One region of the Paenibacillus sp. FSL M7-1414 genome, then DNA from elsewhere that is predicted to be linked to it. Evidence: predicted binding sites of a transcription regulator. Region 1 holds the regulator's gene; each other region holds the start of a gene.
The links. Region 1 encodes Rex, which represses fermentation and respiration genes when NADH is low (regulators of the CRP and FNR family bind a similar motif). Its sites were predicted from a motif close to TTGTGAAATATTTCACAA; they were not measured.
Positions count from the first base shown of each region.

Region 2: the regulator Rex is predicted to act here: its motif matches at 2,708-2,725, upstream of MHH92_RS28600 (cytochrome ubiquinol oxidase subunit I).
Region 3: the regulator Rex is predicted to act here: its motif matches at 3,320-3,337, upstream of MHH92_RS15015 (cytochrome ubiquinol oxidase subunit I).

Region 1 covers NZ_JBBOOS010000001.1:4,293,177-4,298,111, reverse strand. The annotation lists gene dinG (ATP-dependent DNA helicase DinG) at 1-2,380, shown strand, start outside; gene MHH92_RS18545 (redox-sensing transcriptional repressor Rex) at 2,600-3,253, shown strand; gene MHH92_RS18540 (amidohydrolase) at 3,240-4,547, shown strand; gene MHH92_RS18535 (DUF5590 domain-containing protein) at 4,585-4,935, shown strand, end outside.
Region 2 covers NZ_JBBOOS010000001.1:6,552,760-6,557,694, reverse strand. The annotation lists gene MHH92_RS28615 (glycosyltransferase family 4 protein) at 1-178, opposite strand, end outside; gene MHH92_RS28610 (glycosyltransferase) at 180-1,175, opposite strand; gene MHH92_RS28605 (tetratricopeptide repeat protein) at 1,172-2,464, opposite strand; gene MHH92_RS28600 (cytochrome ubiquinol oxidase subunit I) at 2,847-4,262, shown strand; gene cydB (cytochrome d ubiquinol oxidase subunit II) at 4,207-4,935, shown strand, end outside.
Region 3 covers NZ_JBBOOS010000001.1:3,449,862-3,454,796, reverse strand. The annotation lists gene cydD (thiol reductant ABC exporter subunit CydD) at 1-850, opposite strand, end outside; gene MHH92_RS15020 (cytochrome d ubiquinol oxidase subunit II) at 865-1,878, opposite strand; gene MHH92_RS15015 (cytochrome ubiquinol oxidase subunit I) at 1,878-3,242, opposite strand; gene MHH92_RS15010 (MFS transporter) at 3,637-4,935, opposite strand, start outside.

The DNA of each region.
Region 1 (4,935 bases):
GTGTCTGGATGAGTTAAAGGAATTACCGCTCATAACGATTCAGCGCCTCAGTGACCTGTTTGCACCAGAAGACAGTGACTTGGGTTGGTTTTTGGACGGAATGCGCAGTGAGAAGGAAGCAGAGCCGATTCAGGACCTGGACGGACATACCTATTATCGTCAGCTTGCTCTTAATGTAAGTGATTGGACCGATATTGGTGCACCACGCGATGAGCGGGAGGCTAACCCCCTCGATGGTGTAAGCTTCGAACAGTTTATGGACCAGGTTCGGGAGAATCTGAAGGATACACTGGATCATTACGAAGAGCGTGAAGCGCAGACTCAGATGTTCAGCAGTGTAAGGCAAGCCCTGGATGAAGAGAAACATCTCTTGATCGAAGCTGGAACGGGTACCGGTAAATCTCTAGGGTATCTGTTGCCTGCTATTTACGAAAGTGTGAAGCAAGAACAGAAAGTTATGGTTAGCACGCATACGATCAATCTGCAGGAGCAATTGAGAGAGCGGGACATTCCGATGCTGACTCAAGTGGTTCCGTTCCCGTTTAAGGCTGCTGTATTCAAAGGACGTGGACATTACCTGTGCCTGCGCAAATTTGAACACAAAATCAATAAACGTGAATTCGCCACACCGAAAGAGGATTATTTCACAGCTGCTCAGATGATCGTCTGGCTTACGCAGACCGAAACCGGAGATGATGAGGAACTTAACCTTAGCGGACGCGGAGGGGACTTCTGGGAGACCGTACAGAGCGAATCCGAATCATGTCTGGGAAGATCCTGTCCATGGTTCCGTAAATGCTTCTACCATCGTGCCAAACATGAAGCAGGGTTGTCTGATATCGTAATCACCAATCACTCCAAATTATTTACGGATGTGAAAGCCGCGCATCAGCTGCTGCCAGCCTATGAGAGTCTTGTGATCGATGAGGCACATCATCTGGAGGATGTCGCTGGTAAACATCTTGGAATGCATATGAAATATTTCACCTTGGTTCATACACTGACCCGCCTATTTAAAGACAGTCGTAATGGACAGTTGCCTATGCTTCGTTCGCAGTTATCCGGGCATGAAAATTCGGTGCAATGGGGCTCCATGGTGGATCAGATGTTCCCGCTCGCTCTTGAAGTTAAGGAGCTGTGGGATCGTATGAGCGATGCCTTGTTTGGTCTGTTGCCTGAACGAAGTGATGCTTCACCGGGAGAGACGGGGCAATTTTCACTGCGTCTGAAAGCATCTCAGAAACCTGCAAAATGGCAGGAGTTGCAGGATCTGGAGAACCAGATCTATGTGACTCTGGGTGATTTGGTTCGCAAAGGGGACAAATTGCTGCTTGAAGTGAAAGAGGATCAGGATGATTATCAATCGGATAGTCTGATCACGGACATTACAGGACTGCTGAAAGATCTGACCACATTGAAGGAGAATCTACGTTTCTTCATGCGTATGGATGATGCCAAAACGGTGTACTGGATGGAAGCCAGCGGCCAATTCCGCAGCAAATCTCTCCAGCTGTATGCCGTACCTGTAGATGTGAGTGCACAACTTAAGGATTTATTTTTTGATAAAAAGAAAAGTGTTGTGCTTACATCGGCTACGCTTTCGGTAGATAAGTCATTCCAGTTCATGATTGAACAGCTTGGCTTGCAGGAAGCGGCCGAGAACAATCGGCTGTTAACGTCGATGTTGCCATCACCTTTCAACTATCGCGATCAGGCACTTCTGGTGATTCCGCGTGATTTCCCGAGTGTGAAGGGAAGTGTGGGTGATGCGCACTTTGTTAATATGCTGGTGCAATCACTTGCAGAGACGGCAATTGCTACGCGTGGACGCATGATGGTTCTGTTTACTTCATACAAGATGCTGCGACAGGTCTATGATCCGCTGAAGGAGGCACTGTCTGGCAACGACATCTCGTTGCTTGGGCAAGGCGTTGACAGTGGAAGTCGTTCCAAATTGACTCGCAGGTTTCAAGATGCCAAAGCAACGGTACTTCTGGGCACAAGCAGCTTCTGGGAGGGTGTAGATATCCCGGGAGAGGCCCTAACCTGTCTCGCTATTGTTCGACTGCCTTTCCAGCCACCGAATCATCCGTTGGTGGAAGCCAAGAGTGAGTTGCTTCAGGAACAGAAGAAAAATCCGTTCATGAAACTGTCCGTGCCACAAGCGGTCATCCGTTTCAAACAGGGATTTGGCCGATTGGTGCGTACAGCAAAGGACAGAGGAATTGTCATTGTTTATGATACACGGGTGATTGAAGCGTATTATGGTAAATTCTTTTTGTATTCATTACCTGGTCCCAAAATGGAGCATATGCTCACGGAGCAAATGGTTCCACGAATCACCGAGTGGTTGGAAAAACCTGCTAATGAACAAAAATAATGGTTGTTTTGTTCGTTATATCATTGCATGACACTATCGTTTGGCGTTAAACTTTATTAGATATTTCCGTATCCGATTAAAGCAGTTGCACGTAAGAACTTATAACCCAAATTACAAGGAGCATTCTGTATAAAATGTCACGTTTATCTTTGAGTTTTATACAGAATGCTCATCTTTTCATCTATTATTTTATCGTGGCCTTGGTAAGGGGGAGCAAGAATGAAATCGGATAAAATTTCGGAAGCGGTGGTACGACGTCTGCCTGTATACTTGCGTTATTTGAACGAGTTGCATCAGCGTGAGGTGGCTACTGTTTCTTCTCAAGAGCTTGGACAGAGGCTGGATCTGAATCCGGCCCAAATTCGTAAAGACCTGGCTTACTTCGGTGATTTTGGTCGTAAAGGGATCGGGTATGATGTATCCTATCTGATCGAGAAAATTCGTCACATTCTCAAAATCGATCAGCAAATTAATGTAGCTCTGGTAGGAGCGGGTAACCTCGGTCAAGCCTTGTCCAACTACAACGCATATCTGAAAGACAACATGAAGATTGTTGCTGTATTTGATGCATATGGACCGAAGATAGGTAGTCAAATCAACAGTTTGACGGTAAAACCAATGGATGAATTGACGGAAGCGGTTAAAATGGAAAACATTCGCATCGGAATTATCACGGTTCCGGATACGGAAGCCCAAAATGTAGCCGATCAGCTTATTGAATCAGGAATTGAAGCGATCCTTAATTTTGCACCAACCATTCTAAAAACACCGCCGCATATCCGCATTCACCATGCTGACTTTACAACAGATCTGCTTAGTTTGGCCTATTACTTGGATACTGGAAAGGACGACGAGGAAGATGACAACAAATAGATGGGTAATTCACAATGGCAAATTTGCTGTTAATGAAGGCGGCACAACATGGAACGTGGTCCACGGATACATGGTTGTTGAGAATGACAAGATTGTGCATATTGGTGAGACATTGCCGGATGAAGACAAAAATTGTACCAAAGTGGATGGAAAAGGACTGTTCTTCCTGCCGGGTCTGATCAATACGCATGGTCATGCAGCGATGTCGTTGCTCAGAGGGCACGGAGACGATCTTGCATTGCAAGTATGGTTGCAGGAAAAAATGTGGCCGATGGAAGCGAAAATGACTTCAGAAGACGTATATTGGGGAACTTCGCTATCGGTGCTTGAAATGTTGAAAGGCGGAACTACAGCTTTCCTGGACATGTACGATCACATGGATCAAGTTGCCAAAGTTGTGGAGCAATCCGGCGTTAGAGCAGCACTGGCACGTGGTGTAATCGGGTTGTGCTCGGAGGAAGAACAATTGCGGAAGCTGGAGGAGTCGGCTGCGTTTGCGCGTGAGTGGAATGGACAGGCAGATGGTCGCATTACAACCGTAATCTCGCCACATGCACCATATACATGCCCTCCTGACTACATAGAGAAGCTTGTGCAGGTCGCGAACGACCTAAACCTTCCCCTTCATACACATATGTCGGAAACGCTTCGTGAAGTCGAGCAGAACGTGGCTGATTATGGACTGCGTCCTGTGGCACATCTGGAGAAACTGGGCTTTTTCTCTCGTCCATCCCTGGTTGCACATGCGGTGCATCTGAATGATGAAGAGATTGAGATTCTGGCCCGTCATGATGTGGCTGTATCCCATAACCCGGGAAGTAACCTGAAACTCGCTTCCGGTGTTGCGCGGGTACCTGCGTTGCTGAAAGCAGGAGTTACCGTGTCACTCGGAACAGACGGACCGGCAAGCAACAACAACCTGGATATGTTCGAGGAAATGAGACTGGCTGCATTGATCCACAAAGGTGTATCTGGTGACCCGACGGCAGTGCCAGCAGGCGAAGCGTTATTACTCGGAACGTCATACGGTGCCAAATCCATCTTCTTGAATAATACCGGAGCACTTCAGGTTGGCATGAAGGCTGATTTTATCGCCCTTAACATTGAACAGGCACATTTCTATCCACATACAGACCTGATCTCACATACGATCTACTCGGCTTCTGCCAAAGATGTTGAACACGTATGGGTGGATGGAAAACAAGTAGTGAAACATGGCGAATGTCTGACGCTGGATGAAGAACGCATTTTGCGTGAGTCTCAATTGGCATTTGATGGTCTGCTTGCTCGTTAATTGCAGGACAGCATCATAGGGAAAGGAAGTTCGGCTTTTGAAGAAAAAAAAGAAGTGGATATGGATTTCGCTGCTTGCACTGGTTCTGATTCTGTTTGGACTTCAGCGTTATTACGTTCATGTCACGCAGGACCAACGCAAGGAAGAAGCGCTCGCCATACAAGCAGCACAGGAGCAACTGGGCATTACATCCTATGATGAATTGCGTAAGTACATCTGGGGAGACAAAGAAGGCTCTGACAACATCTACTGGACCCTGATCGGCAAAAACAAGAATAACCAGGATGTTATGGTCTGGGTTAAGTTCGACGCAAACAATCAACCGGTTAAGGGTGCAAACGCTGTACACAGTGAGCTGCTGCAGAATGGCATGTCCGAAGCGCAGATA
Region 2 (4,935 bases), 2.3 Mb from region 1:
TCCGAGTCTGGAATGCTTCAAAATAAGAGAGCTGATGAACTTCGGGAATATGCCCGAGTCCTCGGATGACACTGCACAGATCCAGAATATATCGCTCCAGTCCACCACCAAATACACGACCGAATTCCCGGTTGTACCCGTCGGTGAAACTATGCGTCAGAATACTCACCACGCCCATCTCACGGTCCCTCCTTCCAGGGAATCAGCCGAGGTTCCGGATCGAGAATAGACTCGTAATGTGCAAGATTGCCCCACTCACCGCTAGGATCAATGCGCTTGTAACGCAAATATTTACGAACCCGGTCCTCCAGACTGCCTGCCCATCCGAGATGCTGAACCTTCAATTCCGTGCTGACCCCAGGCAATACCGTGCAGGACAAGGGAAGGCGGGGAACATGGTGATTCTGTTGTGGATAAAAATAAGGATATCCAGGCATATACCGTACAAGTGAAGCGGTATGCCGTTTGTGCAGAGACCAGAGATCATCTTCCCGGTAGTGGGTCCGGCCATCCCACATATCGTAGAATCGGAATGCAAACCAGTCCGCATACTCCTGATTAATCAGAGTGCGTATGGCTTTCTTGGCCTCTGAGCTGTACAGCTCATCCGCATCAACTGAGAGCAACCAGTCGGGACATGTTCCCGCAGCCGCTTGCCACAAAGTGTTACGAAGACGCCATTCCTCAGCGAACAGCGGTTTCTCCAGTACTTCCAGACGGACCACTTTAGGGTAGGCTTTACATATATCCGGTGTTCCGTCTGTGCTGGCATCGTCCACAATGACGATCTCATCCACGAACTCACTCAGATCATGCAATACTTCTTCAAGGTATCGGCCACGTTCATTGCGAACCTGGAGCATGGCGGTCAGCTTGTTGCCTTTGCTTTTGCGAACCCGACGAATGGAGAAAGGCTCTTTGAATACACTTGTTTCCTCTTGTGTTACAGCAGCATTCTGTTCTGCCTGACCTTGTGAATCATTCCAGTGATGCACTTGGCTTCGGATGTCCTGCGTTGGTTGTGCATGATCCGGGGTGTGATCTCCATGTTCCAATGCGTCTGTATGTGTTCGATCGACTGTTTCGGTTGGCGTGTAAGTGGTTTCGGTTCGGATATTCCTGTGCACCATTGGCCCATTCAACTGTTGTTTACGCTTCTTCGGGTCCAGCATCATGGCACCTCCCCAAGCAATTGCTGTACAGCATGATCCAACAGCTCCAGCTCCACAATCCGGGCCAGCGCATCTTCATCCTCCAGTGCTGTCTCAAGGAAATGTCGGACTGCCCCGTGTCGTTCCCCTCGCAGTGCCAGCGCACTACCGGATAATTGCTGATAATCCCGGCGACTGGCATCATCCTGAATATCGACTGCATGCACCAGAGCCAGTGCTTCTTCCACACGTCCAGTCTCCTGGTAGATGCGGAATTTCCAATGTCTCGCCGTTTCTCCGCCAAGTTCGTCCAGGATACGCAGGGCGTTTCCGTAATCATCGTTCATACGCAGTAGTTCCGCTCGTACAAGTTGATCTTCTCCCGCCTCAAACCAGCGACAGAGCTGTTCATAATGATGGCGTTCCTGTTCTTCGGCTGCACTAATTCCATACACCAGCAGGGCGTCCTCCAACTTGCCGGACCGGGCATGAATGGCAGACAGGAAGCGATAGTGGGAGACCACACAATCACTGCGACCGTTCAAGACCGCATGGGTAAAGGCCTCTTGCAGTGAATTGATAGCCCGAGAATCTTCAAGCAAGTACTCATAGGCTGCCAGCAAAAAGGATATCGTCTCGTGTGGGCCTGCTTTGGCCCGGAGCTGGCGGTAGAAGTCGGCACGTACACTGCATTGAAGCAGGGTGACGCTATCTGGAGTGCCTGACAGGATCTGCCGCAGCGCATGCAAGAAGAGCAGTTCGTAGTCCCGGAGAGGGACTTCGAGATCATCCTTTTGCATCGTACCCGCAGGTGCAGGGTCTTCTCCGCCCAGCCAGATGGCACGTACGCCTTGGAATAACAGCCTCATATAACGTGTTTCGGAGGATGTGCCGACCAGATCGGCGATGCCGACCAGTTTGGAAATACTGCTCTCCCATAGCGGAGATTCTGCTTCGTTTCCAGCAGGCTCAGGGAGCAGGGCAATACATAGCTCAGGCTCCAGCGAAGCCGTAGCTATTAGCCAGTAGGGATGGGCGACCACGGCTACGGTGCGAGGTTCCAGCAATAGCTGCTCAGCCTCAGGGAGGGAGATGACGGTAATGACCGGAGGTACATCTTCTGTTTGCGTCAGGCTGCTGACATAGTAGACCTCTCCCTCGATCGACAGCAGTGCAGCAATATCGGGATAGGGAAAGGATGACCAGCCTCCTTTGCGAGGGAAGAGAACATACCGGACAGGGGGCTGTGTTGTACTGGCCTTATCCAGGCTGGCTTCGGCGTCTTCACCTGGTAGTGGTGCAGGTTTTTCCATGAATAGTTCACCTCACCTTGACTGTAATATGGAGCGTCTTCACTCTGCATGTGCTTCATGCTTTCACTTCATATGTAAAGCCCTCACGGTACTTCGCATGATATGCCTGAGACTAACATATGGGCATTCCGTCCCAAACATGAGTATCTTCCATGAATAGATGCAGTTGGCAAGCTGTGATAATAGGCTGAATTTTATCTTTTGTGTGACCAGGATCACTTTTTTTTGCTCTAGAGACGAAGATTGTGATAATTCTCACATGTATAAAATAGGTAATCTGGCACAATACGTTCATCAACGTATTTGGCGGACAGACAGCGAAGGTGCAGCTTCAATGCCAAATACGCATACTGCGAAGTGAACAGAAAGAAGGGGTAACGGTATGGATCCGATTATGTTATCGCGTATCCAATATGCACTTACAACGATTTTCCATTTCTTTTTTGTCCCGCTATCCATCGGTCTTGTACTGTTGGTTGCAATCATGGAGACGTTGTACGTTGTTAAGGGTAAGGAGATCTACAAAACGATGGCCAAGTTCTGGGGCAAGCTGTTCCTGATTAACTTTGCCGTCGGGGTAGTCACAGGTATTTTGCAAGAGTTCCAGTTTGGTATGAACTGGTCCGAGTACTCCCGATTTGTCGGGGACGTATTCGGTGCGCCACTGGCTATTGAAGCGCTACTGGCGTTTTTTATGGAGTCTACTTTTATTGGATTGTGGATATTTGGATGGGATCGTTTGTCCAAAAAAGTGCATCTGGCCTGCATCTGGCTGGTGTTTGTCGGCACATTCCTGTCCGCGCTGTGGATTCTGGCAGCCAATTCATTTATGCAACATCCTGTTGGGTTTGAGATTAACAACGGTCGAGCCGAGATGAATGATTTTTTTGCACTCATCACAAATGGTCAGCTTCTCGTTGAGTTCCCACATACAGTCTTTGGGGCATTGATGACAGGGGCCTTCGTCGTAACCGGGATCAGTGCCTACAAATTGATGAAAAAGCAGGATGTGGAGATTTTCCGCAAATCGTTTAATATTGCGATCATTATCGCTCTTGTTTCTTCATTCGGCGTCGCATTCTCGGGTCACTTCCAGGCACAATATCTGGTGGAGACACAGCCGATGAAGATGGCAGCCAGTGAGGGCACATGGACAACGACAGAAGATCCGGCGCCATGGACGGTGGTCGCTTTTATTGACCCGGATAAACAGGAGAGTACGGGTGAGATCAAAATCCCTGGATTGCTCAGTTATCTGTCCTACAGCAAGTTCTCCGGTAGTGTCAAAGGTATGAAGGAGCTTCAAGCTGAGTATGAACAGACGTATGGACCGGGGGACTACATCCCGCCGGTACGGACAACATTCTGGAGTTTCCGCATTATGATCGCAGCGGGTGGTTTAATGATTGCATTGGCGCTATACGGTACGTTCCTAGCCATGCGTAAGAAGCTGGAGGTCGCTGGAAAGTGGTTTATGCGTCTGATGGTGTTCGCCATCTCCCTGCCGTTTATCGCCAATACGTCAGGTTGGATTATGACCGAGGTAGGAAGACAGCCATGGACAGTATTTGGCTATATGACAACCGAAGCCGGGGTCTCGCCGAACGTATCCGCAGGAACGATCCTGTTCTCGACCATCGCTTTTACCGCTGCGTATACGGTTCTCGGAATCGTGATGGTATACCTGTTCGTACGTGAGATCAAAGCAGGACCGTTTGCGGTCGAGAAGCCAGAAGATCACGATGAATCGGCCGATCCGTTCGGCGTGGATGGAGGTTATTCCGTTGTCACTAAGTGAGTTGTGGTTTTTGCTGATTGCCGTATTGTTTGTTGGTTTCTTCTTTTTGGAAGGTTTTGATTTTGGTGTGGGGATGTCTACAGGCATTATTGCCAAAACGGACCGTGAACGCCGGACCCTGATCAACTCGATTGGTCCGTTCTGGGATGGTAATGAAGTATGGCTTATTACGGCAGGGGGCGCGATGTTTGCCGCCTTCCCTCACTGGTATGCCACGTTGTTCAGTGGTTTTTACCTGCCACTTGTAGTGGTGTTACTCGCCTTGATTGGTCGCGGAGTTGCTTTCGAATTCCGCAGTAAAATGAAACAGCAGCGCTGGCGCAAAACATGGGACATCATCATTGTGGTCTCCAGTGCGCTTTTACCGTTCCTGTTCGGCGTGGTTTTTGCCACGCTGATGAAGGGTCTGCCCATTGATGGGGAGATGCAGTTGCGTGCAGGATTCCTCGATATTGTTAATCCGTACACCGTGATTGGTGGCTTGAGTGTAACCCTGCTGTGTCTGGTTCATGGATTGCTGTTTGCATCACTACGAACAGTAGGTGATCTCAGAGAGCGTGCCTTGAAGACAGCGCAAAAGTTGATGCTGCCGCTGGCTGCACTGCTCGCCGTTTACGCGTTAATGACGTATTTCATGACGGATGTGTTCGCCGTACGAGGCTGGGCTCTTTGG
Region 3 (4,935 bases), 840 kb from region 1:
ACACGAGAAAGGCTGTGTGGAAGCTCATCGATTTGAAAACCAGTAATTGAATAGCCAGTTCAAGCGCGACAATACCAATACTTAACATCACGATCGATTCCAGCATAAACGTATTTGTAAATGCAATCTTCAAAATGCCCATGGTGGCATCACGATACCCCAGACTGCTACGTTCAATTTCCTGCTGCTGACGTTTAGCCCGTCCGAATATTTTTAACGTAACCAGCCCTTGAAGCGAATCCAGAAACGTACCGGAAAACTCAGCCAGTTGCGCGTATTTTTCTTCTGATTTGTTCTTTGTCTTGAGCCCAACCAAGATCATGAACAGCGGGATAAACGGTGCCGTAAACAGCATAATCCAGCCTGTGTTAGAGTGCTGCGTAAACGTAACAACCAGAATCAGAATCGGGATCATCGCAGCTTCCATCATACGCGGCATGTACTGACTGAAATAACTGTCGGCCTCATCCACAGCATCCAAAGCAACACTGACCTTTCCTCCCGTCTGTCCACTCAGGGTTGAAGGCATGGAAGCGCGGGTCAGGTTCTGCAACACAGATGCTCGCATATTTGTCTTGGCGCGTGCTGCCATATGCAAGCCCACTTTCCCATTACCATACGACAACAGTGAGCGTACGGCCATAACAGCCAATAATAGGACAAGCAACAGGATCACTGATGAAAAGGAAGCTTTCTCTACAAAGATTCGCTGGACTGCTTCAGCCACCAAGGTGGCCTGGCTTATAATAGCTACACCAAGGGCCAGCGAAATGATCGCAAGGAGAAGTCTGTTTTTTCGTTGTAAAGACATTTGCTGCGAGATCAGATTGGATTTGCCTCTCCTTTTCATTGAACGCTCCTCCTTTATTTTTTCCCTTTCACATAATCCGCATCAAACAGGAACAGTTTGAAGACCAGAATAAGAGAAGGAATTAACAGGCACAGACCACCGATAAACACAACGACGAGTGCAAAACCCATCGCTGGTGGTGTCGCGCTACTCTGAATGGTGATGAATGGATCGAGAATGTAAGGATATTGCCCAATCCCGTAAGCAAAAAAGGCTGTGAGAAATTGCAGCATGATGCATATAAAAGCTAAACCATAACGGCGTCCGTTATATAACAGCCACATGGCAATCATGAAAAACGCAACGGAAAGCGCCAGCAGCCACCATAAATCCATCATATTTTGAAAATGACGCTCATTGTGTTGACCCAAATATATAAATGCAGTCAGCGCGAGAATAATGGTCGGTGTGCTCCAGAACAAAGCATAGTTCCGCATCAGCTTCAATGCCGAATGGTCCTCTGCGCGAGAAGCGTAAAATGTGAGAAATGACCCACTAATGAACAATACGGACACGATCGCCAGTCCAACGATGCTCCACGATAATGGATTCGTAAATAGCGCCCAGTAATCCAGGGAAACGGTATCTCCCTGCTTCAAAATAAAGCCACCTTCAGAAAGGGTCAGTGCCACTGACAATGACGCCGGAATAAGTAGACCCGTAGCTCCATATAAGAACAAATACACGATACTTTTTTTGGAACCATAATTTTCGAAAGCATAGAACGACCCACGAATGGCAAGTAGAATGACGGCAATACTTCCTGGAACAAGCAGCGCGGAGCCATAATAATAGGCCGTGTCCGGGAAAAATCCGACGATACCAATATAGAAAAAGACAAAAAATACATTGGTGATCTCCCAGACCGGTGATAGATAACGGGAGATCAGACGATTAATCAGATGATCCTGCTTCGTCAAGCGTGCGTAAAAGGCAAAGAAACCTGCTCCAAAATCGATGGAAGCTACAATAAGATAGCCGTACAAGAACAGCCAGAGTACCGAAATACCAATTAATTCATAACTCATTATGCCTGACCCCCTTTCTTGGCTGATTGATCATGCTTCTCCTTCAACCATTTCTCCATCTCGAGTTCAGCAGGATTATTATTGAACAACCGTCTCAGTACGACGACACACATAACGCCTAGCAGGATGTAGAGAAGCAAGAAGACGAAAAATAAAATTCTCACACTCGGTGAAGAAGTAGCGGCCTCTTCTACCCGCATATAACCTCGGATGATCCATGGCTGCCGCCCGATCTCTGCATAGAACCAACCCATCTCAACGGCTAGAAAAGCAAGCGGTGCACTGAGTGCAACCATACGAAGCATCCACTTGTTAAACTGATTACGTTTCTTCCAGAATACAAACAGGAAGTACAGACTTGATATAGCAAGCAGAGCGAATCCAATACCAGCCATTAGATCAAACAAATAATGCACAAGTAAGGGCGGGTGTTCATCTGGTGGAAATTCGTTCAGCCCGGTTACCTCGGCGTTAAAGTCTCCAAAGGCAAGGAAACTGAGCAGTTTCGGCAAATGAAGAGCGCCTATAATTTCATGTTCTGCATTCAGCCATCCCAAAAAAATCAAATCCGCGCCACTTTCCGTCTCGAAATGCCACTCGGCAGCTGCGAGCTTCTCCGGCTGATGCTCAGCCAAAAACTTGGCAGACACATCTCCAGCTAAAGAATTTAACAAACTGAATACCAGCACAACGGCCATCATGAGATTCAAGCCTTTTTTGTGGTAGGCCGACACTCCTTTTCTCAGCATCGCAAAGGCTGCTATTCCTGCTAACAGGGCAGCTCCTGTCAGATAAGCCGAGCTTAATACATGGAACACTTTGGAGAACGTCGCCGTATTCAGCATCGCTTGTACGGGGTTCACTGCCATGAATTGACCTGCTTCCATGACAAAACCTTCAGGCTGGTTCATGAATCCGTTCACTGTTGTAATAAAAACAGCTGACATGCCTGCCCCGGCGACAATCGGAATAGTCAGCAACCAGTGGATATACGGATTTTTGAACCGATCCCACGTATACAAGTAAATTCCCAGGAAGATGGCTTCAAAAAAGAATGCAAATACTTCCATAAATAGTGGCAGTGCAATGACATTCCCGGCCAGCTTCATAAAATTCGGCCATACCAAGGCCAACTGTAGTGAGATCGCTGTGCCTGTCACGACACCAACCGCGACAGAAATGACAAACCCTCTGGACCACCTCTTTGCCATAAGTATGTAATGGTGATCCTTCTTCCGAATGCCGATGAACTCTGCAATAGCAATCATCAAAGGTACGCCGACACCAAGCGTTGCAAAAATCACGTGGAACCCGAGCGTCAAACCAGTCACTAGCCTGCTCCATAAAACCGTATCAATAGCCATTCTTTGTGTTGCCTCCTTTCAAACTCTGTTCAATTTAGAAACATTCAATATCAGATTTGGCCAAGCTCAATGCAGAATTGCGAAAAATTTCACAAAGTTAGGTATGACGATATCTTGCCACACCTATAATGCGTTTACTCCTGTAGGCCCCCGATAATAACAAGCATTGGATGCCTATTAAAATCTGATATTGATGCACTTAAAGTACTAACCAAGCCTATTAATCAAAATTATTATATCTTTATTTTTACCTAATTCAATCAAAGACACGGCTTCTACCCTAAACGTTCAAGAAAGGATCAACTCTTTCTGACAACTTGGTGAAAATCAAAAAATACACCCAATGGAGCTATTGATTCATTGGGTGTAAACGTGTTATTGCACGGAAGATTCTCTATTTTACTTTCTCCGGACTCACCGCACCTGCCTCGCGACGTATGCTCATCATGATCAGTGATGCAGCTAATACCGTAAGGATGATTCCAAGCATCTGAAATCCTGTCACATTGAATGTATCCCCCATAACAATTCCAATCAATAACGACGATAAAATGGTCCCCAGATAGCGTGATGTATTAAAAATACCCGATGCGACTCCAATCATTTCTTTGGGTGTGCTTTTGAACAGAGCTGCTTGCATACCGACCGCGTTTAGGCCGTTACTTATGCCAAATAAAGCTAAGGCAACAATGATTATGAAGATTGGAGAAGTTTCATTCATAACAACGATCAATATAGATCCAAATGTCATTAAAGAAGCGGATACGATCAGAGCTGGCCGTGATCCTGATCTGTCAATCCAGCGTCCTGCGATCGGAGCAATAATGACTGAACATAACCCCAAAGCTAGCATGCTCATTCCTGTATGAACTTCGTTGAGATGACGTACCTGCTTCAAATACGTAGGAACTCCAAAAAAAAGTGCGTAAAACAGGATGTTCACCAGCATGTATTGCACATTCACCCAAGTCATCTCCGGATATGAGGCAAACGTTCGCAGAGGGATAAAAGGCGTGGCTGTTTTTAATTCATGTCGGAAGAACATGACGAGTGCGATTAACCCGATCCCCCCTGTCAGCAGATGCCATGTTGAAATATCTCCTGTGGAATTTACTGAAAGTAAACCGATGAGCAGAGTCACCAAAGCTACCGTAAACATCAGGATACCTGGTGCGTCAATTAACGCAAGCCATTGCCGAATGGACATGTGACCAGAGATAGACGGAGATTGCTCGTCCTTCGGGATTGTTTTCCAGGCGAACCAAAAACTCACCAAGACTAACGGAATATTAACGAAGAATATGCTGTGCCAGTCCCACCAATGAATCAATACTCCACCAATAAAAGGTCCAATTGCAGCCGCTCCAGAAAGGAATATAGCCAAGGTGGACAAGGCGGAGGCTTGTTTTTCAGTCACGTTCATTCTGACAATCGCCATTCCGACGGCCACCATCATGCTTGTGCCAATTGATTGAACAATCCGGAATACGATGAGCCACGAAAAACTGGGAGACCACGGAGCTAACATGGACGATACAAAAACAATAACAAGACCCATGAGGAAGATCTTCCTGCGGCCAAACAAATCACTACACTTGCCCATGACGGGTTGAGCGACAGCACTGGCAATGTAAAATGATAAAATAATCCACGAAACGGCTGTAAAATTAAGTTGATACACTTGTTGTAACCT